One region of the Arthrobacter sp. NPDC058130 genome, then DNA from elsewhere that is predicted to be linked to it. Evidence: predicted binding sites of a transcription regulator. Region 1 holds the regulator's gene; the other holds the start of a gene.
The links. Region 1 encodes HrcA, which represses chaperone genes, less so after heat shock. Its sites were predicted from a motif close to TTNGCACTCGNNNNNNNCGAGTGCNAA; they were not measured.

Region 1 (14,793 bases):
TGCGCCGGCCAGCAGGACTCCACAAGCCACGATGATCCAGGCCGTGCTCATTCGGTGCCCAGGGGCACTGGGCGCAGTCGGATTCCGTCGCGGTGCCCGTACATCTGGCGTCCGTGGCCCGTTGCACTGACCACCCACACAATGGTTGAGTCGGGCGTCTTCGCATCCACCCGGCCCACATGGGAGTGGTGCGCCGAGATGACCACTTCAACAGTGGATCCGACCTCGATTGAGCTCCAGTCCTCCGGAGAAACCCAAGCGTCCGTTGTCTCGGGCAGCGGGGTTCCGCGGCGGCCCCCGCGGCGGGACGGTGACTGCAGCATGGTCATGCCACGCTTTCCAGCGCGCCCGCCCGGGACCGGACGCCCACATAGTCGCCCTTGAAGAAGAGCAGGGGCTCCGCGTCGGGGCGGGCGCTCAGGGCGCGGACGGCGGCCACGACGATGGTGTGGTCGCCGCCGTCGTACTCCTGGTGCAGTTCGCAATCGACCCAGGCCAGCGCCTGGTCCAGGACGGGGTTGCCCAGGGGCGAGGGCGCATGGTCAACGCCGGCGAATTTGTCCGCTCCCGAGCGGGCGAACTGCGCCGCCAGGTGCTGGTGTTCTGCGGACAGGATGTTGACGGTGAACCGGCCCGCCTCGCGCAGCAGCGGCCAGGTGCTGGAGGTCCGTGCCGGGCTGAACGTGACCAGGGCCGGCTCCAGGGACAGGGACGCGAAGGACTGGCACGTAAACCCGGCGGGTCCGTGCTTTGTTGCTGCCGTGATCACCGTCAGTCCGGTGGCGAAGTGTCCAAGAATGCGGCGGAGTGTCTTCGGGCTGAGATCCGTTTGTTCCGTCATGGCGAGTCCTTTCGACGCTGGTAGCCCTAATCAACCACCCCGGACACGGGTTCCCAAGCCCGGTTGAAACGCACAGTCGCGCAGCGACACAGCGCGTCACCGCCCGTTGCACGACGTAAGAATTCGGCCGCGGCCGGGGCCTGGATTAGCTCCCCAAGTCCGATCACGGGTCCTCGTGAGGGATCAGGGATGGGCCAGCCACGGACGGTAGGCTCGATCAATGGCAAATCACGAGACCCTGCTAGCCGTCCGATCCGCGTACGACACAGTTGCCGAGGCTTATTCAACGGTGATCCCGGATACAAGCTTCGAGGCGCCTCTGGATCTGGCCATGGTGGACCACTTCGCAGCGCACATGCGCGCCACGGCGGACCGGCTGGTGATCGACGTCGGATGCGGTGCCGGACGGATGAGCAGCTACCTGAGCCACGCCGGCCTGAACGTCAGCGGCGTCGACTTGTCGCCCGAAATGGTCCGGGTCGCGCAACGGCTTCATCCCGGACTGCCCTTCGAGGTGGGAGAGCTGACTGACCTGCCGGCGGCCGACGCGTCCGCGGACGGCATCCTCGCCTGGTACTCGGTCATCCACTCTCCCCCGGTAACCCTGCCAGCGATCGCGCGGGAGTTCTGGAGAGCGCTCCGCCCGGGCGGCTCGGCGCTCATCGCGTTCCAGGCCGGCAGCGGCCACCGCACTGTTGACCGCGCTTACGGACACGACGTCCAACTCCGTGCGGAACTGCACGCCCCCGACGACGTGGCGCTGAGGTTCACCGAGCAAGGATTTAAGATGCGCGCACAGCTTGTGCGCGCACCGAGATCCGTGGAGAAGCACCCGCAGGCCGCCATCCTCGTCGACAAACCGTGTGTGCCCTCATAGGGGTCGGTGACGTGTCCGCCCGGGACAACTGCCGGTGAACTGCTCCTCCCGGGCGTAGTCGACATAGTGCCCGAAGGAGGGATCGTCCGCGCCCGGCACGGCTCCGGCTGCTGCCGCCTTCACCAGCCAGTCCACCTGATGCGGGATGGTCTGGACGTAGGTCCCGACGGGTTCATAGCCGATGTCAAGGGAGGCCTTCGTGCTGAGCACCCGAGGTGCCGGGCGACTGCTGCCGCGATCTGTCGGGCATTGGGCGCCGTAGCCTTCCCGGGAGTCGTAGTCCCCCGCGCCGGGCCTCATGGTGGGGTTGCTCTCGAGAACGGGTGCACCAAAGCGCGGCGGCACATCGGAATTGACGTGGTTGCCGGCGGCGTCAACGTAGCGTCTGGCGGCTCACCCTGACCGCCAACATGCTAGCCCCCTGGCCCGGGATTCGCCTCCGGCATTTCCGGGATTTCACCCGCGGCGGGTGAGGCCCATCCCGGGCCTGACGCTAACAATGGTCATACCCTCCACTGACAGGGCTGAGGGGCCAGAACGGCTAGGAATCAGTGCGCGAATTCTTCCAGGACGCTGAAACGTTTGCCTTGCTCCTCCTGGCGCTCCATATACTCCTCGTGACCGTCGCAACTGTCCTCGTGTCGATGAATCGCCGTCCATCCTCCGCTATTGCGTGGGTGCTCGCCATAATTTTCATACCGGTCCTTGGCGCCGTTGCGTTTTTCTTTGTCGGTTACTCGAAACTGCCAAAGGCGCGCCGCGACAAACAGCGCAAAATTAACGATCTGGTCCTGGCTCGGACTGAAGGCAGCCCGCTGGTTAGCCGCGGCCTTGACTGGCCGGACTGGCTGCATTCGGCGGTGGTGTTGAACAGCAACCTTGGTGCGCTCCCTATGGTCGCGGACAATAGTGCGACCCTATTGGGCGACTACAACGGCGCTTTCGATGCCATGATTGCTGAGATTGATTCGGCCACCAAATACGTGCACGTGGAGTTTTACATCCTGGTGCTGGACGCAACGACGGCGCCGTTTTTCGAGGCGTTGTCCCGGGCAAGACGACGCGGCGTCGACGTCCGGGTTCTGTCCGATCATCTGGCTGGCCTGAAGTTCCCCGGCCGGAAAGAAACCCTGGTCTTCCTCCAGGAGATAGGGGCGGAATATCGCCCCATGCTGCCGGTGCGGCCGTGGCGGGGCGAATGGCAGAGGCCGGACCTGCGCAACCACCGGAAGATCTTGGTCGTCGATGGCAGCGTGGGATTCACTGGATCCCAGAATGTCATCGACGCGAGCTACGACACGAAGGCCAACCTGAAGCGCGGGCTCCAGTGGCACGAGCTAATGATGCGCGTTGAGGGACCTGTGGTCCGGGAACTGGATGCGGTCTTCGCGACAGACTGGTACAGCGAAACGGATGTGATACTGCCACTGGATTCAAGCCCAATAGGCGTCAGCCACAGTTCCGTGCTCATTGACGCGCAAGTCCTGCCCAGCGGTCCCAGTTTCGACAACGACAACAATTTGAAGCTCTACGCGACGCTCATCCACAAAGCTGAGCGGCGTGTCAGCATCACCAGTCCATACTTTGTCCCGGACGAATCCATCCTGATGGCCATCGTCACGGCAGCCGCGCGGGGGCTCAGCGTCGAGCTCTTTGTTTCCGAGGTCGGAGACCAGAGCATGGTCTACCATGCGCAGCGTTCATACTACGAGGCACTGCTCCGCGCCGGCGTCAGAATCTACCTTTACAGGGCGCCCAAGGTGCTGCACTCGAAACACTTCACCATCGATGAGGAAGTTGCGGTAATTGGGTCCAGCAACATGGATGTCCGTTCCTTCAGCCTCAACATGGAGGTATCCGTACTGGTACACGGGCGCGGTTTTGTGGACGCGATTCGTGGGATCGAAGACGGGTACCGTGTGGAAAGTCGTGAGCTGCAGCTCGAGGACTGGCTCCGGCGGCCCATAGCCCAAAAAGTATTCGACAACCTGGCGCGCCTGACCGCCTCCCTCCAATAGGGAATTGGCGAACCCGCCAGGGGGACCTTGCGCCCAGGAGGACAACGGCGCCAGCTACTGAGTGCCCCCGGCCCTATTCAGCATCCCTCAAGTCGGTCACCGGACGCTGACCCCAATCCCTACCGATCCTTTCTATCGTCGCCGCCGTGGTCGGGTCCCTGTGCGTTATCTTCCTGACCGGATACTTAACGATCCAGCTGCAGCTATCAGAGGCCGGCGCTCCTTTTCTGGACTTCAACGCACGTCCGGTCCCCGGATTGGCTGAATGGTCGCCGTACTTAGTTCGGGCGGCATTCGTGCTACTCGCTTTGGGCGCGATTCTGGGATACCGCGTGGCGGTCCGCACTGGGGCGGCTCAAGTTGTGACTCTCGTTGTCCTGATTACGGCTGTCTTCGCCGGCGCCAACGCGTCACAACCACTCCCAACGGACGGGGAGCCGCAGCCGGTCGCGCTGTTCAGTCTTATCAACGGCGCTACGTCGCCGTTCATCCTTGCACTTATCGGAACAGTCATCGCGAACCTGATCTCCGCCCGTCGCCGAAGAAGGCTTGACCATGGGCCGGTTGAACTCTGATCCAGCGACGCCGTATCCGGTGCGGGCGGCCGCGATTAGGCTTGCAGTCATGGCTATCATCCACCAAGCAGAACTGCAGCCAACCAAACTCGAACTCCTCGAAGAGTGGCTGCCCAGTCAGCCGTGGTTCCCGGAGTCCGCTGCGGGGCTGAGCAAAGTCGGCTCCTACCGGTTCGACGACCCTGCTGGCGAGGTCGGGATCGAGACGATTCTCGTCTCTGCGGCGGGCTCCACCTTTCAAGTACCGCTCACGTACAGGGCCCAGCCCTTGGCCGGCGCGGAACCATGGTTGGTCGGAACCATGCAGCACTCGGTTCTCGGCCAGAGATGGGTTTACGATGCCTGCGCCGATCCCGTCTACGTGACGGCATTGGCAGCGAGCATCATGCTCGGCCGCCCCCAAGCAAAGCAATACCTCGACGTGAAGGGAAAACTCGAAATCCTGGCCGAGTCGGTCTTCGTGCAGAGCACCGGGCCGACACTCAAGGCAGTAGCCAGCGTCTCTTCAGCTACCCCACGCGACGCCGCCGACGGCACCGCAATCGAGGCCGCAGACCTCCACTTACTCGTAGTCAGAAAGCTGGATCTTGATGCGCAACCGGCCGGGCCGCTGACATTGACCGGTATCTGGGAAGGACAACAGGACAACGTCAAACTGGCAGCCGTAACCAATGCCTGACTGCGCGAGATGAGACAGCCCTGGTCGCGGGGTCGAATCCGCCCTCGGGTAGGCTCCGAGCCGGCTGGAAACAGACCATCCTGCCCCGAGAAACCGCGCCGTGGAGGCGCCGTGCGGTATAGTCGCCGCATGCTTTCAATGCGTCGATTTACTTGCCCCCGACCGGTGTCCCGTCGCGAGGGCTCTGAGGCGCGCGCCTAGGTCCTGGCGCCGGATTGAGTCGGGGGGAAGGAAGCCGCCACTCGAATCCGAACTAAGGACCTTTAATGCCCAGTTATCTCAGTCCGTCAGAGCTCCACGAAGCTTTGACCATCCGCGACCTCTCAAATCCGGACCATCAACCGCATGCGATGCAGGCACTGCTGGATGGCGTCATCGAAGCGCTCCGCAACTCGTGGGGCGTGCCGGAACGAATCGTCCGCGACAGCCCCTTGGTGAGCGTGGCCGACAACTACGACCGTTTGGGGTTCAGCGACTCGGACGTCACGCGGGACCAAAAGTACTCCCGTTACGTCAGCCCCACGGTCATGCTCCGCAGCCACACGTCGGCTTCCATCCCGTCGCTGCTGCGGGCCCTGGATACGGACGATTCCATGGATCAACTGTGGGCCATGCCCGGCCTGGTCTACCGACGCGATTCTATCGACCGCACGCACGTGGGAACTCCCCACCAGGTGGACCTATGGCGGGTCAGTTCGCGGGAACAACTCGACGCAGACGACCTGCAGGACATGATCGGAACACTGGTGCATGCGGTGCTTCCGGGGGCGCAGTGGCGCACCGTTCCAGCCGTTCACCCCTACACCAGAAAGGGCATGCAGGTCGATGTCCTCATGGATGGAGCGTGGCTCGAACTCGCGGAATGCGGGCTCATGGCCCCGCATCTATATTCCGAAGCTGGCCTGGATCCCGCAAAATGGTCAGGGCTGGCTCTGGGGATGGGTCTGGACCGGGCCTTGATGCTCCGCAAGGGCATCCCCGACATCAGGCTGCTTAGGTCTACGGACCAGAGAATCAAACTTCAGATGCTGGACCTGTCCCGGTGGAAGCCGGTCTCTCAAATGCCATCCATCCGCAGGGACATCTCCATCGTGGTGCCCGCGGACATGGACACCGAGGTGCTCGGCGACATAGTGCGAACGGCATTACGAGAGAAGGCCGACGACCTGGAAAGCGTCGAACTCTTGGCCCTAACGCCGTATGGAGAGCTACCCCCGGCAGCGCAGGAACGCCTGCATATTCGCGCAGGCCAGGCCAACGCGCTGATTCGACTGGTACTCCGCCCTCTCGCTCGGACCATGACGGACCCAGAGGCGAATCAGATCCGAGACGATGCTTACCTGGCCTTGCACGAGGGACCAACCAAGGAGCTCATCGCGGGATAGCGCTCGTCTCCGGAGCGAGTTAGGTATCAACTTTGTATCGGCCTCATATCGTTCCCGTTGCAGTTCCGGCGCCGTGGCCCAAACCAGCCAGACGGGCCCCGCCGGTGTGCCATGCTGGAATCCGGTTGTCCCCCAGACCGCCGTGCCGGTGTCCGGCACGCCAAGGTTGGGCGGCCACCAGCGGTCTACAACGGCTACAAAAACGGATCATCGCCGCGGATCGCGGGGCGCTAGAGGAAAGGCACAGCGGCATCAGGAAGCGTGGAGTTCAGCAGTCATCAGTGGGGCGCGCCCGCCGCGGCGCACTGGCGCTCGTGCTGCCCGCCGCCCTGCTGCTGTCCGGCTGCGTGGCCACACCGCAGAGCGGCATCACGAACTCCAGCAGCCCCTCGGAACTCATTCCTGTCCCGGCCTCGGGCGTCCCCACCACGAGCGCGCCGCTCGAAACGGCCCAGACGTCGAACAAGGCTCCGGTGTATTGGATCGGCCGCAGCAACGACAACGCATTCCTGTACCGCGAGTTTCGCGATGTCCCGGACCAGGACAATCCTGTCACGCGCGCCCTGCGCGTGATGATGTCCCAGAAGCCGCTGGACCCGGACTTCTTTACGCCGTGGCAGAACCCGAAGAAGCTGACGACGTCGATATCCGGCAAGAACGTCATCACAGTGGACGTCTCCGCGGATGCCTTCAACAGCAACGTGGATGCGGCCATGGCCGAGCGCGCCATCCAGCAGCTCGTATACACCGCGACGGCTGCCGCGGCCAGCGCGGGCCTAATCGATTCCGGCCAGCAGGTCCAGGTGGTTGTGCTGGTTGACGGTCATACGGACTACGTCGCCTTCAACCATGTCCGGCTGGGCGCGCCAACCTCACGCAGCGCCGGGATGGTGGCCCCCGTGTGGATCATTGATCCGCAGGAAGGCACGTCCGTGGCCGATGGTTCTGTCAAGATCAGCGGACGGAGCACTGTGACGGGCGGGAAACTCCGCTGGCAGATCCTCAAGGTCGACGGCGACAACGCCAAGACCGCTTATCTCAACGGCAGCGCGACGGCGTCGTCCGATTCCACCCAGTCCGGGTTGTTCACCTTGTCCGTGAACCTCGGCCCCGGACGCTACGAGGTCCATGTGTCCCAGGTGGATTTGTCGGACAGCGCCAAGGAAGTTTTCCAGGACACCCGCGGTTTCGAAGTCAAATAGCCTTCGCCGTCCAACAGCCGCTTTCAACTAGTCAACGTCACGAAGATACGGCCCGCATACCGTCAGCTGGCTACCGGCCACGGGCTACCAGCGGCCGAGGATGTCGTTGGCCAGTACGGTCGCGGCCGGCCCGGCGGTGGACGAGCGCAGCACGTGGTTCCCCAAGAGGGCCGTGACGGCCCCGGCGTCGCACAACCGGGTCACTTCACGCGGGCTGATGCCGCCTTCGGGGCCCACGATCAGCAGCACTTCACTGAATCCGGAGTCGGCGGCGGGCGCGGTTTCCAGCCACGATTCCAGGACGTCCCGCAGCGGGCGGACGGCGTCTTCGTGCAGGATGACGGCCAGATCCGCGGCAGCCACGGCAGCCTGCAGCCCGGCGCCGTCGACCGCCGCCCGGACCTCCGGGATCCAGGCCCGGCGCGCCTGCTTGGCTGCCGCCGTTACCACCGATTGCCACTTGGCGTGTGCCTTCGCGGCCCGTTCGGCCTTCCACCGCACAATGGACCGCTCCGCCTGCCAAGGAATGACGGCGTCGATGCCCAGCTCGGTGGCTGTTTCGACCGCAAGTTCGTCGCGGTCGCCCTTGGCGAGTGCCTGCACAAGCACCAGCCGGATCCCGGGCCGCGGCTCGTCCGCAACATCCACGCACTGGACGGTCAGCTCACCGGGCGCGACCGCGGTTACCGTGCCGGTCAGGCGCTTGCCCGCGCCGTCGGCGATGTCCACGGCCTCGCCGACGGCGATCCGCTTGATGGTGACGGCGTGGCGGGCCTCAGCGCCCTCAAGGACGAAGGCGGAGCCGGGGACCTGCTGGTCCAGGGTGCCTGGGGCGGTGAAGAAGACCGGGTTACTCACCGCTACAGGTTACCGAGCCGGTCCCGGAGTTTCGCGAAGACGCCGCCGCTGGCCGCGAGCTTTCCTGCCGTGAAGTGTTCGCCGCGCAGCTTGGCCAGCTGGCGGAGCAGGTCTTCCTGGGCGGCATCGAGCTTCCCCGGCGTTTCCACCTGCAGGTGCACCTTCAGGTCGCCACGCCCGTGGCCGCGCAGATGCGTGACGCCGAGTCCGCGCAGGGTGATGACCTCGCCCGACTGCGTGCCGGCCTTGACGTCGATCTCCTGCTGCCCGTCGAAGGTGTCGAGGGAAATCTCGGTGCCAAGGGCGGCGGCCGTCATGGGGATGTTGAGGCTCGCGTGCAGGTCGTCGCCGTCGCGGACATAGGTGGCATCGTTGTTGACCCGGATCTCCACGTACAGGTCACCGGACGGGCCGCCGGCGGGCCCTGCCTCGCCCTGCCCGGAGAGCTGGATGCGGGTGCCGGTGCCGACGCCGGCCGGAACCTTGACGGTCAGCGAGCGGCGGCTGCGGATCCGGCCCTGGCCGCTGCATTCGTTGCAGGGGTCCTGGATCACGGTGCCGAAGCCCTCGCAGGAACCGCAGGGGGCCGAGGTCATGACCTGGCCCAGGATGGAGCGCACAGCGCGCTGGACCTGGCCACTGCCGCCACAGATGTCGCAGCGCACCGGGTGGGTGCCCTCGCGGCAGCAGGAACCCTCGCAGGTGGGGCAGACCACAGCCGTGTCGACTTCGAGCTTCTTGTTGACGCCGAACACCGCGTCGCGGAGGTCGATCCGGACGCTGATCAGCGCATCCTGGCCGCGGCGGACCCGGGACGCGGGCCCGCCCTGGCCGCCGCCGGCGCCGAAGAAGGTCTCGAAGATGTCCTGGAAGGCGAAGCCCTGGCCCGAGTAGCTGCCGCCGCCGAAGCCGTTGTCGGTGCCGTTCTCGTTGCCGGTGGTGTCGTAGACGCGGCGCTTCTGCGGGTCGGAAAGGACCTCGTAGGCGTGGGTGACGGCCTTGAACCGGTCTGAGGCGTCTTCTCCCGGGTTCACGTCGGGGTGCAGGGTCCGGGCCAGTTTCCGGTAGGCCTTCTTGATCTCCTCCCCCGTTGCGTCGCGGGAGACTCCAAGAACGTCGTAGTGGCTGCTCAAAGTGTGTATCTCTTCCTTGTTGTACTGCCTGTGGGGCACTGCCTGCGGGGCAAGAAGTCGTGCTGGGTCCGGGCCCGTCAGGGCCCCAGGATCCTCGAAAGGTAGCGGGCCACCGCGCGCACGGCGGCCATGGTGGTGGGATAGTCCATCCGGGTGGGCCCAAGGACGCCGACCTTGGCCGTGGCGTCCGGCCCGTAGGCGGTGGCCACGACGGAGGCCTCGGCCAGGCCGTCGTAGGGGTTTTCCCGGCCGATGCTGACGGTTACGCCGCGCGGGTCTTCGGCCATTTCGCTGAGCAGGCGGAGCATGACCACCTGTTCCTCGAGCGCCTCCAGCACTGGGCCGATGCTGAGCGGGAAGTCCACGTTGGAGCGTGCGAGGTTGGCCGTACCGGCCATGACCATCCGCTCTTCCCGGCTGCTCGTGGCCAGGGCTTCAAGGCCACGAGCCAGGGCGTGGGCTGCTCCACGGCGCGCCGGCGGGCCGCTGTCGACCACCGTGGGCAGAAGCTGGGGCAGAAGGCTCAACGGTGTTCCGGAGAGGCTCGTCAGGAAACTTGTGCGCAGTTCCGCGAGGGCGTCGTCGGGAATGTCCTGCCCGACGTCGATGACGCGCTGTTCCACTTTGCCGGTGTCCGCAATGAGGACGATCAGCACCTTCCGGGGTGCCAGCAGCACGAACTCAATGTGCCGCACCCGTGCGCGGCTCAGCAGGGGATACTGTACGACGGCGACCTGGTTGGTCAGGTGGGACAGGAGCCGCACGGTCCGGTCGAGGACGTCGTCGAGGTCCTCGGATCCTTCCAGCAGCGCCTGGATGGCCCGGCGTTCGGCCAGGGACAAGGGCTTGACCGCTGAGATCTGGTCGACGAAGAGCCGGTAGCCCTTGTCGGTGGGGATCCGGCCGGCGCTCGTGTGCGGAGCCGTGATCAGGCCTTCGTCCTCCAGCGCCGCCATGTCATTGCGGATCGTGGCACTGGAAACACCAAGATGGTGACGCTCCACGAGCGCCTTGGAACCAACGGGCTCACGCGAATGGACGTAGTCCTCCACGATGGCGCGCAGCACTTCGAGTTTGCGCGGTTCGCTCACGCTCCACCTCCAATCGACTGTCCCGCAGTCGGTGCCGCCCGCGTTGTCCGGTTCGCGCCCAATACTGGTGCGCGTGGCCCGCAACGGGTCAAGTGTTAGCACTCGACATGCCTAAGTGCTAACCAGTCTAATATGAGTCGCCGCGTTGTTAGCATTGGATTCGCTCCAGGCGTGGCCCGCGGGATCGCGTTTCCCGTCACACCGGGCGCCGGGACCGTGGCAACTGCTGCAGGCGCCGGGCCCTTGTGGTCCGGCGAAGGCCACGGAGAGTTCCACTGACCGCCGTACATTCCGAGTGCAAAGTTAGCGTGTAGAGATGTCGTACCAGAACTGGGGACCCCAGGACCTGTCCGCCCCCGCCAAGACCGCCTTGCCGGAAGTCCCGGTGGAACGCGGGATGGTCCTCGAAGAGGTCCAGTCCGGCTGGGTGGGTGCCGTAACCCGGGTGGAGAAGTCCGGCGGCATGCATGTCGTGGCGCTGGAGGACCGGCGGGGCAAGTCCCGCTCCTTCCGCCTCGGCTTTGGCTTCCTCTTGGAGGGACAGCCGATCCGGCTCATGCCTCCGGCCCCCAAAAAGGCGACACCGGCCGCCGGAGCCGGCCGCACGGCGTCGGGCTCGGTCCGGGTGGCGGGGCAGCGCGCGCAGGTGGCCAAGGCCAGCCGCATCTGGGTGGAAGGCAAGCACGACGCCGAACTGGTGGAGAAGGTCTGGGGCGATGACCTCCGGGTGGAGGGCATCGTCGTCGAACCCCTGCACGGCATTGACGACCTCGCGGCCGCCGTGGCGGAGTTCGGGCCCGGCCCGGGCCGCCGGCTCGGCGTGCTCGTTGACCACCTAGTGGCCGACTCCAAGGAGTCGCGGATCGCCGACGCCGTCATGGCCTCACCGGGCGCCGCCGGCAACGTCCTGATTGTGGGCCATCCCTACGTGGATGTGTGGCAGGCCATCCGGCCGGCGGTCCTGGGGATCGAGCAGTGGCCCGTGATCCCCCGCGGCGTCGACTGGAAGACCGGGATCCTGATGGCTTTCGGGTGGCCCCACTCGACGAAGGAGGACATCGGCCTCGGCTGGCAGAAACTCCTGGGGGCTGTGCGCAGCTACGCGGACCTGGAGCCGTCCCTGCTGGGCCGCGTGGAAGAGGTCATTGACTTCCTCACCGTGCCTTAGCCGGCGCAAGCTCGGCCGCCCCCTGATCTCCATTTCCGCGCCCGAGCAAGTATTCTTGGAACGGCGGCCGCGCACCCAGCACGGTCCCGGCTATTCCAGGCACAACCCAGGCAGCAACGCATCACCGCAATCCGAAGGGCTTCACCGTGGCAGATAACGCACGCGAACACACGGGCAACCAGCACGGCCAAGGCCAGCCCCCGTACCATGGCGTTCCGGCAAATGCGCTGCCGTTGACGGCCAGCGAGGACCGGCAGTGGGCCACGCTCGCGCACTTCGGCGGCATCCTGGGCTGCGTGCCTTCGCTGCTGATCTACCTCATCTTCAAGGACCGCGGCCCGTTCACGGCGCAGGAATCCAAGGAAGCCCTCAATTTCACGCTGCCGCCGACCATTGCCGCAGTTCTCGCGAATCTGCTGGTCTTCATTCCCGTGGTGGGCAACCTCTTCGCCGTGCTCGCCACCGTCATCTGGATCGCCGTGACCTGCTTCTCGGTGGCGGCCGGCATCCACGTCAACCGTGGCCAGCCGCACCGCTACGAGTTCAACCTGCGCTGGATCAAATAGTCCAGCCTGCCCAGCCAAAAGGGCCGCACCGATATAGGCCAGAACAGTAGAGCCGGCCGCTGCCCCTCAGGGCGTAGCGGCCGGCTCTTTGTTTACGGCAAATCGGTCCGGCAGGCGTTCAGCCCGGCAGCTGTTCAGTCCGGCAGGATCCTGCGGACCACAGCGTCGGCCAGCAGGCGGCCCTTGAGGGTGAGCACCAGCCGGCCCTTGAAAGCGGCGGCAGGGTCCACCAGGCCGTCCGCGATCAGCCCCGCGACGGCGTGCCGGCCGGTGTCCCCCAGACCTCCGAGGCTCGGGATGTCGAGTCCGGAGTTCAGTCGGGCCTCGAGCATGACGCGTTCCACGTTGCGGGTTTCGCTGTCCAGCGTTTCTCGTCCGGCGGCCGGTGAGGCGCCCGTGCCGAGGCGGTTGGCGTAGGCGGTGGGGTGCTTGACGTTCCACCACCGCACACCCCCGACGTGCGAGTGAGCCCCGGGCCCGATGCCCCACCAGTCGTCGCCGCGCCAGTAGGCCAGGTTGTGACTGCAGGCCTGCTCGGGCGTGCGGGACCAGTTGCTGACCTCGTACCAGGCGAGCCCGGCCGCGGAAATCAGTTCGTCGGCGAGTTCGTATTTGGCGGCGTGGTCGTCGTCGTCGATTTGCGGGACTTCGCCGCGGCGGATCTGGGCCGCGAGCTTGGTGCCGTCTTCAACGATCAGCGCGTAGGCGCTGATGTGGTCGGGCGCGTAGGACAGCGCGGTCTCGAGCGAGTAGCGCCAGTCCTCCAGCGACTCCCCCGGAGTGCCGTAGATGAGGTCGAGGCTGACCGCGAGGCCGGCCTCCCGTGCCCACTGCACCACGTCGGGCACGCGGCTGGGCGTGTGGGTGCGGTCCAGGACCTTCAGCACGTGCGGCACGGCCGACTGCATCCCGAAGGACACCCGGGTGAACCCGGCGTCGGCCAGCAGCTGCAGGGACTCGGGGGTGACGGAATCCGGGTTCGCCTCGGTGGTCACCTCGGCGCCTGGCTGCAGGCCCCAGGCCCCGATGGCGGCGGTGAGGATGCGCGCCAGGTCCTCGGCCGGGAGCAGCGTGGGTGTGCCGCCGCCGAAGAAGACCGTGCTGAGGGCGCGGTCCGGCAGGCCTGACTCCTTCAGGACGCGGGCAGCGAATTCCACCTCCGCGATCGCGGTGGCGGCGTAGGCGTCCTGGGAGGCCCCGCCGCCCAGCTCGGTGGCGGTGTAGGTGTTGAAGTCGCAGTATCCGCAGCGGACCGCGCAGAACGGGATGTGCACGTACAGCCCGAAGGCACGTTCATCGGCGCCCTGGCGAGCCTGGGCGGGCAGGAGCCCGTCCGGCGGCGCAGGGTCGCCGAGGGGAAGAACGCTAGGCATGGGCCCGGCCCGCCGGCACAGCAGCAACAGTCATGACAGGCACCGCTACTTCTTGGCCTTGTCCTTGGACTCGTCCGTGGTGAGGGCTGCGATGAAGGCTTCCTGCGGGACCTCGACGCGGCCCACCATCTTCATGCGCTTCTTGCCTTCCTTCTGCTTTTCCAGCAGCTTGCGTTTTCGGGTGATGTCACCGCCGTAGCACTTGGCGAGGACGTCCTTGCGGATGGCGCGGATGCTTTCGCGGGCGATGATCCTGGAGCCGATGGCGGCCTGGATGGGCACCTCGAACTGCTGGCGCGGGATGAGTTCGCGCAGCTTGCCGGTCATCATCACGCCGTAGGCGTAAGCCTTGTCACGGTGGGTGATGGCGGAGAAGGCGTCCACCTGTTCGCCCTGGAGCATGATGTCCACCTTGACGAGGTCGGCCACCTGCTCGCCGTCGGCCTTCCAGTCCAGCGACCCGTAGCCGCGGGTCTTGGACTTGAGGATGTCGAAGAAATCGAAGACGATTTCGGCCAGCGGCAGGCGGTACCTGATTTCCACCCGGTCCTCGGAGAGGTAGTCCATGCCGCCCATGACGCCGCGGCGGCTCTGGCACAGCTCCATGATGGCGCCGACAAACTCGTTCGGCGCAAGGATGGTGGCGGACACCATCGGCTCGCGGACCTCGGCGATCTTGCCGGTGGGGTATTCGCTGGGGTTCGTGACGTGGACGACCTTCTTGTCCTCCAGCGTCACCTCATATTCCACGTTGGGGGCCGTGGAAATCAGGTCCAGGTTGTATTCGCGCTCGAGCCGCTCGCGGGTGATTTCCAGGTGCAGCAGGCCCAGGAATCCCACCCGGAAGCCGAATCCCAGGGCCGCGGACGTTTCGGGCTCGTACACCAGCGCCGCGTCGTTGAGCATCAGCTTCTCCAGCGCGTCGCGGAGCACCGGGTAGTCCGTGCCGTCCAGCGGGTACAGGCCGGAGAAGACCATCGGTTTGGCATCCGCATAGCCGGGGAGTGAATCGGTGGCCGGCTTGGCG
Region 2 (14,793 bases), on a different contig from region 1:
CACCGGCGTGGGTCCCGGCCCGTTCACGGGGCTGCGCTCCGGGATCGTCACCGCCCGCACGCTCGCCTTTGTCTGGGGCAAGCCGCTGTACGGGGTCATGAGCCTGGACGCGATCGCCCTGGAAGTTGCCGAATCCACCGACTCGGCCGCGGAGTTCATTGTGGCCACCGATGCCCGCCGCAAGGAAGTGTACTGGGCCCGGTACACCTTCTCCGATGCCCAGCTGCCGCACCTGGCCGACGGCCCGCATGTGGGCTTCGCCGCGGACCTGCCGGATCTGCCTGTCTACGGTGCCGGGGCCGGAATCTACTCCGACGTCGTCAAGGCGGTCCCCGAATTCAGCACCCGGCAGCCGGAGGCCCTCTCCCTGGGCCAGTTCGCCTTGGCCCGGCTCGCCGCGGGCGAACAGCTCCTGGACTCCACTCCTTTGTACTTGCGCGAGTCTGACGCCCAGGTGCCCGGACCCCGGAAGCGTGCCCTGTGAGCGCGGAGCACAGCACACCGCTCAGGCTGCCCGGCGGCGTCACCCTGCGCGACATGGACGCCGCGGACATCCCCGCCGTCCACGAACTGGAGCGCCGGCTGTTTCCCGTGGATGCCTGGCCGCTGCAGATGTTCCACGACGAGCTGGCGCAGACCGATACCCGCCGTTACCTCGTGGCCGAGATCCGCGGTGGGATCGTGGGCTACGCCGGGCTCATGTGCATCGAACCGATCTCGGACGTCCAGACCATCGCCGTGGTGCCCGAGCAGGAAGGCAAGGGCATCGGCTCGGCGCTGCTCACCGAGCTGATCATGGAAAGCCGACGCCGCCGCGCCCAGGACGTGCTGCTGGAGGTCAGGGCGGACAACCCCCGGGCCCAGCAGCTCTACCGGCGCTTCGGCTTCGAACAGATCCACATCCGGCCCCGCTACTACCGCGACGGCGTCGACGCACTGATCATGCGGCTCCAGCTGCAACCGCTCCGCCCCCAGCCAGAGGAAGCAGGCCGCCCTTGAACCGCACCCAGCCGCTCGTGCTCGGCATCGAGTCTTCCTGCGACGAAACCGGCGTCGGCATCGTCCGGGGGACCGCCCTGCTGACGAACACCGTCTCGTCCTCCATGGACGAGCACGTCCGCTTCGGCGGCGTGATTCCTGAGATCGCCTCCCGCGCCCACCTCGACGCCTTCGTCCCCACCCTTGAGGAGGCGCTCGCGGAGGCGGACGTGTCCCTGGCGAACATCGACGCAATTGCCGTCACCTCCGGGCCGGGCCTGGCGGGGGCCCTGATGGTGGGGGTGTGCGCGGCCAAGGCGCTCGCCGTCGCCACCGGCAAACCGCTCTACGCCATCAACCACCTGGTGGCGCATGTCGGCGTCGGGCTTCTTCAGAACGGCGCCGCCACAATGACTCCGTCCGGTATTACGTCGCCGCAATCCCCGACGCCGTCAGGCGAGCCGTCTCAGCAGGCGCCGGAGGCGCTGGGAACCCTGCCGGACAATATGGGCGCGTTGCTGGTGTCCGGCGGCCACACCGAGATCCTGCGGATCCGGAGCATCACGGACGACGTCGAGCTGCTCGGTTCCACGATCGACGATGCCGCCGGCGAGGCCTACGACAAGGTGGCGCGGCTCCTGGGCCTGGGCTACCCGGGCGGCCCGGCCATCGACAAGCTCGCGCGCACCGGCAACGCGAAGGCCATCCGGTTCCCGCGCGGCCTGACCCAGCCCAAGTACATGGGGACCGCCGAGGAACCAGGACCGCACCGCTACGACTGGTCCTTCAGCGGGCTCAAGACCGCCGTCGCCCGCTGCGTGGAGCAGTTCGAGGCCAGCGGCGAAACCGTTCCCGTCGCGGACATCGCCGCGGCGTTCCAGGAAGCCGTGGTGGACGTCATTACCGCCAAGGCGGTGCTGGCCTGCCGCGAAAACGGCATCACCGAGGTCCTCCTGGGTGGGGGCGTCGCCGCGAACTCGCGGCTGCGCCAGCTCACTGAACAACGCTGCAGGGCCGCCGGGATCCGGCTGACGGTGCCGCCGCTGCCGCTGTGCACGGACAACGGCGCCATGGTGGCAGCGCTCGGGGCGCAACTGGTGATGGCCGGCGTGCAACCGAGCGGGATCGGGTTTGCCCCGGACTCCTCGATGCCGGTCACGACGGTCTCCGCCTGAGCCCGGTCTCCAACTGGGACTGCCGGAAGCCGGGTCCGCCTCCGGGGAGGCGGGCGCGCTCCGGAGCTAGGCGTCCGGCCCCTGGCGCATCTGCTTGACCAGATCCAGCACGACGGCGCGCAGGTCCCCGCCGTGCTCGGCGGCGACCCGGCGCTGCCGCTGGTAGCCGGCGCCGCGCTGGATGATCTTCTCGACGTCGGCCAGCTCGGCGCTGCAGCCCAGCTTCGCCGCGACAGGCTCAAGCCGCTTGAGTGTCTCGCGCAGGTGCTCCGTGACGAGCTGCTCGTTGCCTTCGGCGTCGAGGATGATGATCGCGTCCAGGCCGTACCGGGCCGCGCGCCACTTGTTTTCCTGGACATGCCACGGCGGCATGGTGGGGATGGTGCCGCCGTTCTCCAGCGTGGTGGAAAATTCGTCGACGAGGCACTGCGTCAAGGCGGCGATGGCTCCGACGTCCTCCAAGGTCGCCAGGCCGTCGCAGATGCGCATCTCGATGGTGCCGAGGGCCGGGACGGGACGGATGTCCCAGCGGATCTCGGAGAGCGTGTCGATCACACCGGTGGTGAACATGTCCTGCACGTAGGACTCGTAGTCCTCCCAGCTGGCGAACTGGAAGGGAAGCCCCGCGGTGGGCAGTTGCTGGAACATGAGGGCACGGTGCGAGGCATAGCCGGTGTCCTCGCCGCCCCAGAAGGGGCTGGATGCGGAGAGCGCCTGGAAGTGCGGGAAGTAGTTGACCAGGCCGTCCAGCACCGGCAGGACCTTGTCCCGGCTGTCCAGTCCGACGTGAACGTGGACGCCGTAGATGACCATCTGCCGGCCCCACCACTGGGTCCGGTCAATGAGCTTGGCGTAGCGTTCTTTGTCCGTGACGGGCTGCAGCTGCGGCGGGCTGAAGGGGTGGCTGCCGGCGCAGAAGACTTCCACGCCCATGGGATCGGTAACATCCCTGACGGCCGCGAGCGAGCTGTTCAGGTCCGCTTTGGCTTCGGCGACGGTGGTGCAGATGCCCGTGACGAGCTCCACCGTGTTCAGCAGCAGCTCCTGTTTGATGTGCGGGTGCTCGTCGTCTTCATTGAGTTCGGGATGCCGGGCAGCGACTTCGCGGAGCACCTGGTTCGCCACGGAGGCCAGTTCACCGGTCTCGGCGTCGACGAGCGCCAGCTCCCATTCCACGCCCAAAGTCGACTGCTTGGATGAAGCGAACTCGATCTTCATGTGGTCCCTTCACTCTTTTGCTGTCACTGGCCGTGGTCCTGATGGGACATGCGCCGGCAAACACCCTCGGACGCGCCCCTGGACGTGCCACCGGCGGTGTCACATGCCATTCCTACACCGGGGCGCCGGCCGGGAGGGCCGGCAGGGCTACGGGTGGTCCAAGTCTAGTGCAGGGGCAACCCCGGGACTGTGCGAAAGTTACCGCTGATGCGTGAGTGTGTTCACAAACGCGGCTGGCCAGCGACGGTTCGCGTGGCGGCCGGGGGACAGGACCCGTCCTGGCGTTTAATGGAGCTGTGCCCATTCTGAACAAAGACATGACCCTGTGTATCTCGCTCTCGGCCCGGCCCAGCAACAACGGGACGCGCTTCCACAACCACCTGTACGAACAGCTGGGCCTGAACTGGATCTACAAGGCCTTCGCCCCCACAGACCTCGCCCAGGCGATCGCCGGCGTGCGCGGCCTTGGCATCCGCGGCTGCGCGGTGTCCATGCCCTATAAGGAGGACGTGATCGCCCTCGTGGACGTCATGGACCCCTCGGCCAAGGCCATCGATTCGGTCAACACGATCGTCAACGACGCCGGCCGGCTCACGGCCTACAACACCGACTACACGGCAATCGAGCAGCTCCTGCAGCGCAACGCCGTCCCCACGGACTACTCGGTGCTGGTCCTGGGCTCCGGCGGCATGGCCAAGGCCACCGTGGCCGCGCTGCGCGATGCCGGCTTCAAGGACGTGACCGTCGTGGCCCGCAACGAAGAGTCCGGGCGCGCCCTGGCCGACCTGTACGGGTTCGCCTGGAGCGCGGAACTGGGCTCCGCCAAGTCCGGCACGGGGACGGCCGACCTGATCATCAACGTCACACCGGTCGGCATGGCCGGCGGACCGGACGCCGAGTCGCTGTCCTTCCCGCAGGAGGCGATCGACGCCGCGAAGGTGGTGTTCGACGTCGTCGCCCTCCCGGCCGAGACGCCGCTCATCAAGGCCGCCCGCGCGGCCGGCAAGAGTGTGATCACCGGAGCCGAGGTGGCCACAATCCAGGCACTGGAGCAGTTCGTGCTCTACACCGGGATCCGTCCCACCGACGAGCAGATCAAGGCAGCCGAGGACTTCATGCGGGCCCAGTAGGTTAGACGGGCTCCACCGAGATGGCCACCCGGTCCTCGCCGATCCTGGTGAGGACCAGGGTGGCTGATTTTTTGCCCTTGGCCTTGGAGCCGGCCGGTTTCCCGCCGGGCAGGAGTTGCTTGCGCAGTTCCTCCGGGGTGACGGCGGTGCCGCGCTTCTTGATGTCCAGGACGCCGATTCCTTGGTCCTTGACCCAGGACTTGAGGGCCTTGACGTTGAACGGCATCACCTCCAGGACCTTGTAGGCCTTGGCGAACGGTGTATCGCGCAGGTCCGGGGCGCAGATGTAGGCGATGTGCTCGTCCACGAGGTGTCCGCCCAGCTGGAGGGCGACGTCGGCCACCAGCCCGGCGCGGATGACCGCGCCGTCGGGCTCGTACAGATACCCCTCCACGGGTCCCACGGGTGCCGCCGGGCCGCCGTCGAAGTCCTCGTCGCTGGTCAGTTCGGCAGCACCCTGCGGGCCGAGCAGGAGCGCCGCGCGCCGCACCCCGGGTCGCCGCACGGCGTTGAACCACAGGGCCACTTCGGTCACGTCCCCGCCGACGGAAACCCACTGCGCCTCGCAACCCGGGGGCACGGAATCATGCGGCATGCCCGGCCCCATCTTCACGCCGACGGCGCGGCCGGAACCGGCCAGCGACTCCACGAAGGACAGGGGAGGCGAGAAATCCTCCGGATCCCAGATCCGTTTAGTTCCCGACGTGGAGGTGGTGCGGCGGGCCGGGTCGAGCCAGACGCCGTCGACGCCGTCAAGCGGCACTGCGGTGGCATCCGAATGGACCACCGTGGCATTGCGGAACGGGATCAGGTTCATGGTGGCGCAGGCGGCCGTGGCCTCGTCCATCTCCACCGCGGTGACCACCAGGTCCAGGGACGCCAGGGCCATCGCATCGGCCCCCAGTCCGCAGCCGAGATCAGCGACGTGGCCGATCCCGGCCTCGGCGAACCGCTGCGCGTGCCGCGCTGCGACCGTGAGCCGGGTGGCCTGCTCCAGGCCGGCCTTGGTGAAGATCATTTGCCGGGCGAACTCGCCGAATTTGGCCTCGGCCTTGGTCCGCAGCCGGGACTGCGTGAGGACGGCCGAGACGAGCTCGGGGGAGTGGCCGGCCTTGCGCAGCGACGCAGTCAGCCGGAAGGCCTCATCCTCGCGGTACGGGCCCAGCGACGCCAGCAGCTCCCAACCCTCGGGGGTGAGGATCGGGGCAATATTTTCCTGCGGTGCGTCAGTCATGCCATCCAGCGTAGTTGAGCTCCGCGGGCACCCTGTGACCGGACCACGGGGACTAGGCTTGACGGCATGGAAGACAGCGGCGCAGGCGAGAGCATCTCAGAGGACACAGCCGGGCAGGATCCGGCCGGATACGACGACGGGCAGGTGCGCCGGAGCCCCCAGGGACTGGCCCGCTACGCCCGGCCTGCTCTGATCGCCGGTGCCGTGGTCGCCGTCGTCTGCATCGCCTTGCTGGTGATCATCTTCTTCCTCGATTCCTTCAACGCGACCGTGTATTCCGTTGGCGGCAAGAATGTCCAGGACGCCACGGACGAGGCGCGGGCCATCCGCGACACCTATGCCGGGGCCCGGCTCGGCGGCATCATCGTCCTTGTCGCGGGCGTGCTCCTCGCGGCCGCCGGCGCCATGCTGATGTACCGGCACCGTAACGACGAGGGCCAGGACACAGACTCAGACGACGGCGAGGACGTGGACTTCGAAGACCTCGCCGGCCAGTAGGCTCCCGCTGGTTCACGCCGTTCGCGGGATGGTGTTTTACGCGCATCCCCTGGTGGACATGCCCACTTCTCGACACCAGGAATGGACATGTCCCGCTGGGTGCCCGGCGGTGGTTGCACATGTCCTTGGCCAGGCGCCAACAATGAGCATGATGCCTAAGTGTCCACGGGCTGCAGCGAAGAATGGGCATGTCCCGCTGGACAGCCCGTGGCCCGGTGGCCAGGAATGGGCATGTTCCGCTGGACAGCCCGTGGCCCGGTGGCCAGGAATGGGCATGTCCCGCCTGGCAGCTCGGACGCAATGCGCATGTCCATGGCCCTGCGCCAGCGATGAGCATGATGCCTAGGTGTCCCCGGGCCGGGGCGAAGAATGGGCATGTCCCGCGGGGAAACATGTTCACCCGCAACGAATTTCTGGCACTCACCTTGACCGAGTGCTAATCATTTACATAGAGTCGTCATTAGCACTCTCCCTAGGAGGGTGCTAACACATGAAGCGCGTTCCGCCAGGCACGCTGCCGGCACCGCGACGACGGTCTGTGCGCCATGGCATCACCGCTTCATAGTCCACGAATTTGCTGACGAAAAGGAGAGGTCCGAGTGTCGGTCTCTATTAAGCCTCTTGAGGATCGTATTGTTGTCCGCCCGCTCGAAGCCGAGCAGACCACGGCTTCCGGCCTGGTTATCCCGGACTCCGCACAGGAGAAGCCGCAGGAAGGCGAAGTTGTTGCTGTAGGCCCCGGCCGCTTCGATGACAACGGCAACCGCGTTCCCGTTGACGTCGCCGTCGGCGACGTCGTCATTTACTCCAAGTACGGTGGAACCGAAGTCAAGACCGGCGGCACCGAGTACCTCGTGCTCTCCGCCCGCGACGTTCTGGCGATCGTCGTAAAGTAACTCTCTTGGACCCCCGCGCAGCCGATCCTTCGCAATGAACGGATCAGTTGCGCGGGGTTCTGTCTTGAAAGGACAAAACCATGGCAAAGCAGCTTGCGTTTGACGACGCTGCCCGCCGGTCGCTTGAAGCCGGCATCGATAAGCTCGCCAACACCGTCAAGGTCACGCTGGGCCCGCGCGGCCGCAACGTCGTACTGGACAAGAAGTGGGGCGCCCCCACGATCACCAACGACGGCGTGACGATCGCCCGTGAAGTCGAGCTGGACGACCCCTACGAGAACCTTGGCGCGCAGCTTGCCAAGGAGGTCGCCACCAAGACCAACGATGTTGCCGGTGACGGCACCACCACCGCCACTGTCCTGGCCCAGGCCCTGGTCAAGGAGGGCCTGCGCAACGTGGCTGCAGGCGCCGCGCCGGGCGAGATCAAGCGAGGCATTGAGGTTTCGGTCGAGGCCGTCGCCGCCCGCCTGCTGGAGAACGCGCGCCCCGTCGAAGGCACGCAGGTTGCCAACGTTGCCGCCATCTCCGCCCAGAGCGACGAGGTCGGCGAGCTCCTGGCCGAGGCGTTCGGCAAGGTCGGCAAGGATGGTGTGATCACCATCGAGGAATCCTCCACCACGCAGACCGAACTGGTCCTCACCGAGGGCATGCAGTTCGACAAAGGCTACCTGTCCCCGTACTTCGTCACGGACGCGGAACGCCAGGAGGCAGTCCTCGAGGACGCCCTGATCCTGATCAACCAGGGCAAGATCTCCTCGGTGCAGGACTTCCTGCCGCTGCTGGAGAAGGCGTTGCAGAGCTCCAAGCCGCTCTTCATCATCGCCGAGGACGTCGAGGGCGAGGCCCTGTCCACGCTGATCGTCAACCGCATCCGCGGCACGCTGAACGTCGTCGCCGTCAAGGCTCCGGGCTTCGGTGACCGCCGCAAGGCCATGCTGCAGGACATCGCGACCCTCACGGGTGCGCAGGTTGTCTCCCCGGAGCTGGGCCTGAGCCTGGACACCGTTGGCCTCGAGGTGCTCGGCACCGCACGCCGCATCACAGTCACCAAGGACAACACCACGATCGTCGACGGCGCCGGTTCGGCCGAGGACGTCGCAGCCCGGGTTGCGCAGCTGCGCGCCGAGCTGACCCGCACCGATTCGGACTGGGACAAGGAAAAGCTGCAGGAACGCCTGGCCAAGCTGGCCGGCGGCATCGGCGTGATCAAGGTCGGCGCTGCCACCGAGGTTGAGCTGAAGGAAAAGAAGCACCGCATCGAAGACGCCGTGTCCTCGACCCGCGCTGCCCTCGAAGAAGGCATCGTGGCCGGCGGCGGTTCCGCCCTCATCCACGCGCTGAAGGCGCTCGACGAGGACGCTGCGGTCCAGGCCCTCGAAGGTGACGCGGCTGCCGCCGTCGGCATCGTCCGCCGGGCCCTGACCCAGCCGCTGCGCTGGATCGCCCAGAACGCCGGCTTCGACGGCTACGTTGTAGTTGCCAAGGTCGCCGAATCCGCCGTGAACCAGGGCTTCAACGCCAAGTCCGGCGAGTACGAAGACCTGATCGGCGCCGGCGTGATCGACCCCGTCAAGGTGACGCGTGCGGCTCTGCGCAACGCGGCCTCCATCGCGGCGCTGGTCCTCACCACGGAAACCCTCGTGGTGGAGAAGCCGGCTGACGAAAACGAGCACGCAGGGCACAAGCACTAAGCTCCGCCCGCGTACAGGGACGGCCCGGCATTATTGCCGGGCCGTTCTTTTTTGCCCGGCGTCTGCCCAGGATTGCCCCACGAATCGGCCCCCGAATCGCCCCCAAATCGGCCTGGCATCTTCACCCGCGCCGCCTCTCCGCATCGGATTCACTGGAAATTCACACCTTGGCATGCCTCAATGGAGATCTGTGGCCGCCGCGACGATTGGCTATGAAAATTACGTTTTGGTAACATGGACGCTTTGGTTATCTGGTTGAGGGGTTGTTCTATGACACAGCAAAGAACCTTGCCCCTGCCTGCCCGCCACAGTGCCGCGCACAGGGCCGGCCCAAGCGCCGACCGCAAGGCCGGCCGAAAATCCACGTTCAGGCCCGAAATCCAAGGACTCCGGTCCCTGGCCGTCCTGATGGTCATGAGTTACCACATCTGGCTGGGCCGGGTCTCGGGCGGCGTGGACGTGTTCCTTTTGATCTCGGCCTTCCTGATGACGCTGCAGTTCGTCGGCCGTTTCGAGCAGAGCCGGCCCATGGCCCTCCTCAAGCACTGGCTGCACCTTTTCCGGCGCCTCGTCCCGGCCGCCGTCACTGTCCTCGTGGCAGTCCTCGCCGCGAGCATCCTGTTCCTGCCCCGGACCCGCTGGCTGGAAGTCATCAACCAGGGCTGGGCCTCCCTGTTCTACGCCGAGAACTGGCTCCTGCAGTCCCAGGCCACGAACTACTACGCCTCGGACCACAGCCAGGCCAGCCCCTTCCAGCACTTCTGGTCCCTCTCGATCCAGGGACAGATCTTCATCCTCTGGCCGCTCATCTTCGCAGGGGCGGCACTCCTCGCCAGGCGCTTCAGGCTCCGCTACCGCGTGCTGCTGTGCTACATCTTCGCCCTGATCTTCGTTGTCTCCCTGGCCTACTCAATCGTTTTCACCCTGACGGCCCAGACCGAGGCGTACTTCGATACCTGGGCCCGGCTGTGGGAGTTTGCGCTGGGCACCCTGGTGGCCCTGGCCTTGCCCGGCCTGCGGCTTCCCCGGGGCTGGCGCCTGGCCCTCGGTTGGCTGGGCATCGTGGCCATGCTCAGCTGCGGCCTCCTGCTCAATGTCCAGGCGTCCTTCCCCGGCTATGTGGCACTCTGGCCCACCCTTGCGGCGGCATGCGTCATTGCCGCCGGCCAGTCGGGCAGCAAGTTCGGCGTCGACCGGATCCTCAGCTCGAAGCCTTTGGTCGGCCTGGGCGACATCTCCTACGCCCTGTACCTGTGGCACTGGCCGGTCCTGGTCATCGCCCTTGCCGCGACGGACAGGGACCATGCGGGCCCGATCACGGGCGCCGTCATCGTCACAGTTTCGATGGTGCTCGCCTACCTCACCACCCGCTTCGTTGAGAAACCCTGGCGGCAGTGGAAGTGGCCGGAGGTGCGCCGGCGTCGTGCCTTCCTGGCCATCGCAGCGGCCGTGACAATCGCGGCCGTGCCGCTCGCGGGCTGGCAGCTTCAGATCAACTACGCCATGGCGGCCGCCTCGAGCCAGGCCTGGGCCAATAATCCGGGTGCCCGGTCGCTGGACCCTGCCTACGTCGATGGCGCTGACAAATCCGCACCGCTCCTTCCCACGCTGGCCACGGCCGCCGAAGAATGGCCCCAGTACGCGGGCGGCTGCACTGCGGATGAGAAACAGCTCACGAACGTCTGCAACAACGGCAAGGAACATGCCGCCAAGACCGTGCTGATCATCGGCAACTCCCATGCCCACGTCTGGGCGACCCCTATCCTGGCGATGGCCGAGAAGTACGGCTGGCGGGTGGAAGCCATCACCAAGGGCTACTGCCCGGTGACGGTCGGCCCGGCCGCGGGGCTCTCGGAGGGGTGCCTGGACTTCAACAAGGACACCCTGAAGAAGGTGCTCGAGATGAAGCCGGATGTCGTGGTGACGACCAGCACCCGGACTGACCCCGGTCGGGGCAACGCCGAATTCATGGACCCGGGGTGGGTTCCGCCGATCAAGTCCATCAACGACGCCGGCATCCCCGTTGTCGCGCTGCGGGACACCCCGCGCATGCACGAGGCCGTCCCCGCGTGCCTCGAAAAGAATCCCGACAACTACGCCGCCTGCGGATCGGCCACTGCGGAGAACTATCAGGCTGCGTCGCCCGATGCAGCCGTGGCCGGGCAGTTGCCGGACACCAAGTTCCTCGACTTCAGCCGGTTCTTCTGCCCGGACGATGTCTGCCCGGCCGTGATCGGCAACGTGATGGTCTACAAGGATGACAACCATGTCACCCGGACCTATATGGAGAGCCTCGCTCCGTACTTTGAGACCGAATTCATGGCAGCAACCGGCTGGAAAGCCGGGTAAGGACCTTGTGGAGCGCCGGGCAAGGACCGTACCGCTCCTTGCCCGGCAGGCTGACAGGGCTGGCTGGGTGGCTGACAGGGCGTCCGCGCCGCCAGCAGCGCCGGCAGTCAGCGCCGTGAACGGTCCGCTTTGCGCCGCAGCCGCATCGCGGCGTCCGGCGGCAGCCGCTTGGTCACCAGCCGGTAGAAGATGAGGACCCCGACGGCGGCCACCACGATTCCCAGCAGGTTCAGGAACAGCTGCAGGGCGGAGCCGGCGGCCTTCTGGTACTCGCCCAGGACCAGTGCCACGGCCACAAACCCCGCCGCCGGAACCGTGGTGACCGAAATGAACACCCCGATCAGCGCTGCCGAGCGCCGGCTGATGACCGAGAGCATCCCGGCTATTCCGGCCAGCACGGCGACGATCAGGGAATACGGGCCCGGGTGGTAGATGAATTCAACCGCTGAACCGCGGTCCAGCGCGTCACTGGGAAAGAGCCCGAGCGGCACCGACAGCCAGGCGGTCAGGGCCGCTGCCAGCATCGCGACGGGAAAGCCGACGCCGAGGGCCACGGCCGCGTCGCGTCCGAGCCGCCGCTGGCGCCGGACCAGGCGCGAATCTTCGCCGGTCTGCCGCGACACCTCGTCCCAGATCACGGCGTCCGCGCCCTCACCAGGCGCCTCCGCCTCCGCCCGGTCGGACCGGTCCGAGAGCACCAGGTCCGGTTCGATGACCAAAATTGATCCCCGCCGCTGGACATCGAGGGCGTGGAGCTTCTCGACGAGCCCCTCCACCGATTCGCGTGCCAGCAGGACCTCGATAACGTCCCCGGGCGGCATGACGGAGGCACCCTTGGCCAGCGCGACTTCCGAGACGCCGACATGACTTGTACAACTTTCGACAACAACTCCGGACAACTCACCCGGGACACAAATGCGCAGTTGCACGATCACTTGACGGCCTCCTCAGACTCGTCCCAGACTAGCTTCCGCGCCGCTGCCGACGCCGTCGGTGTGCCCTGAGAATGCTCCGCGGGCCGGGCGCGTGAAGCTCCCAGCAGGGACACCGGAAGTCCCTCGCGGGGCCCGGCAATTGGCCAAGAAAGTTACGTTTCGGTAACGTTGATGTTTTGGAAGCCGGTCTGAAGGGTTAGTAGTGTCATACGCGCGAACCACAGCCACCCCGCCAACAGCGGATGCGGGTTCCCCGACGAGCCGGAAAACAGGGTACCGCCCCGAGGTCCAGGGCCTGCGCGCCCTCGCGGTGCTCATGGTCGTCACCTACCACGTGTGGCTGGGCCGGGTCTCCGGCGGCGTGGACATCTTCCTGCTCATTTCGGCATTCCTGATGACGCTGAGCTTCACGCGCAAGGTCGAAAGCGGAGCGCCGCTCCGGCTGCTGCACCACTGGCTGCATCTGCTCAAGCGCCTCCTGCCCGCCGTCGTCGTGGTGGTTCTGGGCGTCCTCGCCGGCACCTGGGCCATCCTGCCGCAAAGCCGCTGGCCCGACGTCCTTGGCCAGGCCTGGGCCTCCCTGCTGTACCGGCAGAACTGGCTCCTGGCGGACACCGCCGTCGACTATTACGCCCAGGACCATTCGGGTGCGAGCCCGCTGCAGCACTTCTGGTCGCTCTCGATCCAGGGCCAGGTGTTCGTGCTCTGGCCGCTCGTGTTTGCCGGCGCGGCCCTTCTTTCCCGCCTGCTCCGCAGCCTGTTCCAGCGCCGGACCGGCCAGGACCACGTCCTGCTGCGGTACCGGTCGCTGCTGGCTGCGGCCTTCGGCGCCGTCTTCGCCGTGTCCCTCGCGTACTCGATCCAGCAGACCGCCACCAACCAGGCCCACGCCTACTTCGACACCGGCGCCCGGCTCTGGGAGTTCGCCCTCGGATCGCTGCTGGCCCTGGCCCTGCCATACCTGAAGCCGGGCAGGATCCTGCGCGTCGTGCTGGGCTGGGCCGGCCTGGTGGCCATGCTCTCCTGCGGGCTGCTGCTGACCGTGGACCGTTCGTTCCCCGGATACATCGCGCTGTGGCCCACGCTGGCCGCCGCCGCGATCATCACCGCCGGTCAGAGCGGCAGCCGTCTCGGCGTCGACCGCTTCCTGACCTGGAAACCCCTGGTGGCATTGGGGGACAACTCCTATGCGCTCTACCTCTGGCACTGGCCGCTGCTGGTCCTGGCCCTGGCGGGGGCCGGCATCACCGCACCAAACCTGTTCCAGGGGCTGTGCATCGTGGCCACGTCCGTCGTTCTGGCCGTGCTCACCACCCGCTTCGTTGAGAAGCCCCTGCGCGAATGGCACTGGCCCAAGCGCCGCGCCTGGCGTACCGCCGTCGTGATTGCCGCCTGCGGTGCCTTGATGGCCGGTCCGGTCTCGGTGTGGCAGAGCCAGCTCGTGGCCGACGAGGCCGAGGCGGCCTCCCAGCCCAGGGAGCTGACCCCCGGTGCGGCCGCCCTGGCGCCGGAAAACGCCGGCAAGCCCACGCCGGAGGCGAAGATCATCCCCGCGCCGGCGGCGATGAAGAACGAGTGGGCCGACATCGACGGCCTGTGCACGGACGAAAACACCACCAGCGATCCGCTGCTGCAGGGCTGCCTGCAGAACAACAAGCCGGAAAAGGTCAAGAAGCGGATCGTGGTGCTCGGTGACTCGCATGCCCAGCAGTACATGGCGGCGCTCGGACCCATCGCGAAGAGCCACGACTGGGAAGTGGTCACGCTCCTGAAGGGCAACTGCCGCTTCGGCGGGGAATCCCCGGACCGGGACGCGGACTGCAACGCGTTCAACAGGGCCAGCACCCAGTACGTCCTGGACCACCGCCCCGACGCCGTTTTCACGGTTGCGTCCCTGACGCACAAGGACGCGCCGTTCGAGACCGAAGTGCCGCAGTACCTTGAGGGCATCAAACCCTTCACCGACGCCGGCATGGACGTGGTGGGCATCCGCGACAACCCCCGCTTCAACATCAACATGCCCGAGTGCGTCCAGAAGAATGGCGAGGACGCCACGGAATGCAACGTGCCGGTCCAGGAATCCCTCGCGGACGCCTCGCCACTTGATGCCTACCGCGGCCAGGTGCCCCGGCTGTACCTCATGGACATGAGCGATTTCATCTGCGCCGACGGGACCTGCCCCGCGGTGGTCGGCAACGTGTACGTCTACAAGGACGACAACCACCTGACCAAGACGTATGTGCAGACCATGATCCCCATGTTCGAAAAGCGGCTGCTCGCCGCCACCGACTGGAAATAGGCCAGTCCCGCCGTGCGGGGGAGCAGAGTGCGGGAGCCGTCCGGGCATGGGACTGCTCACATTCGCGCCCACATTACTGCCCCGGAATATGGCTATCGCCGCCAAGGTTCTACTATTTATTCAATACTTCTGCACGGCCTTCAGCATGACCTTCTGCACAGGCCAGACCCGTAATGACGGGCTGGTCATCAGTTGCAACCCCTACCCGTGAACCCCGTAACCCAAGGTAAGAGGCGCACTCATGACCCAGCCCGAACACAATCCCTTCGCCCTCATCGGCCTGACGTACGACGACGTCCTGCTCCTGCCCGGCCATACGGACGTGATCCCCTCGGAAGCGGACACGTCCTCCCGCATTTCCAAGCGCATCACGGTCCAGACCCCGCTGCT

Region 2: groES (co-chaperone GroES) is a predicted target of HrcA. The motif match lies at 6,647-6,673, and genes of this name have one in related genera.

The regions. Positions count from the first base shown of each region.
Region 1 is NZ_JBHVTV010000002.1:594,250-609,042, forward strand. Features, by position in the region: gene ACFVTM_RS06925 (hypothetical protein) at 48-329, opposite strand; gene ACFVTM_RS06930 (flavin reductase family protein) at 326-841, opposite strand; gene ACFVTM_RS06935 (class I SAM-dependent methyltransferase) at 1,062-1,718, shown strand; gene ACFVTM_RS06940 (hypothetical protein) at 1,713-2,018, opposite strand; gene cls (cardiolipin synthase) at 2,270-3,736, shown strand; gene ACFVTM_RS06950 (hypothetical protein) at 4,361-4,990, shown strand; gene ACFVTM_RS06955 (hypothetical protein) at 5,257-6,375, shown strand; gene ACFVTM_RS06960 (GerMN domain-containing protein) at 6,657-7,577, shown strand; gene ACFVTM_RS06965 (16S rRNA (uracil(1498)-N(3))-methyltransferase) at 7,662-8,435, opposite strand; gene dnaJ (molecular chaperone DnaJ) at 8,438-9,568, opposite strand; gene hrcA (heat-inducible transcriptional repressor HrcA) at 9,646-10,659, opposite strand; gene ACFVTM_RS06980 (DUF3097 domain-containing protein) at 10,976-11,827, shown strand; gene ACFVTM_RS06985 (DUF4870 domain-containing protein) at 11,974-12,393, shown strand; gene hemW (radical SAM family heme chaperone HemW) at 12,528-13,766, opposite strand; gene lepA (translation elongation factor 4) at 13,812-14,793, opposite strand, start outside.
Region 2 is NZ_JBHVTV010000005.1:66,178-80,970, reverse strand. Features, by position in the region: gene tsaB (tRNA (adenosine(37)-N6)-threonylcarbamoyltransferase complex dimerization subunit type 1 TsaB) at 1-484, shown strand, start outside; gene rimI (ribosomal protein S18-alanine N-acetyltransferase) at 538-999, shown strand; gene ACFVTM_RS11180 (tRNA (adenosine(37)-N6)-threonylcarbamoyltransferase complex transferase subunit TsaD) at 996-2,153, shown strand; gene ACFVTM_RS11175 (glutamate--cysteine ligase) at 2,220-3,371, opposite strand; gene ACFVTM_RS11170 (shikimate 5-dehydrogenase) at 3,668-4,501, shown strand; gene ACFVTM_RS11165 (SAM-dependent methyltransferase) at 4,503-5,735, opposite strand; gene ACFVTM_RS11160 (hypothetical protein) at 5,802-6,233, shown strand; gene groES (co-chaperone GroES) at 6,833-7,129, shown strand; gene groL (chaperonin GroEL) at 7,210-8,820, shown strand; gene ACFVTM_RS11145 (acyltransferase family protein) at 9,091-11,169, shown strand; gene ACFVTM_RS11140 (DUF389 domain-containing protein) at 11,277-12,104, opposite strand; gene ACFVTM_RS11135 (acyltransferase family protein) at 12,307-14,403, shown strand; gene guaB (IMP dehydrogenase) at 14,645-14,793, shown strand, end outside.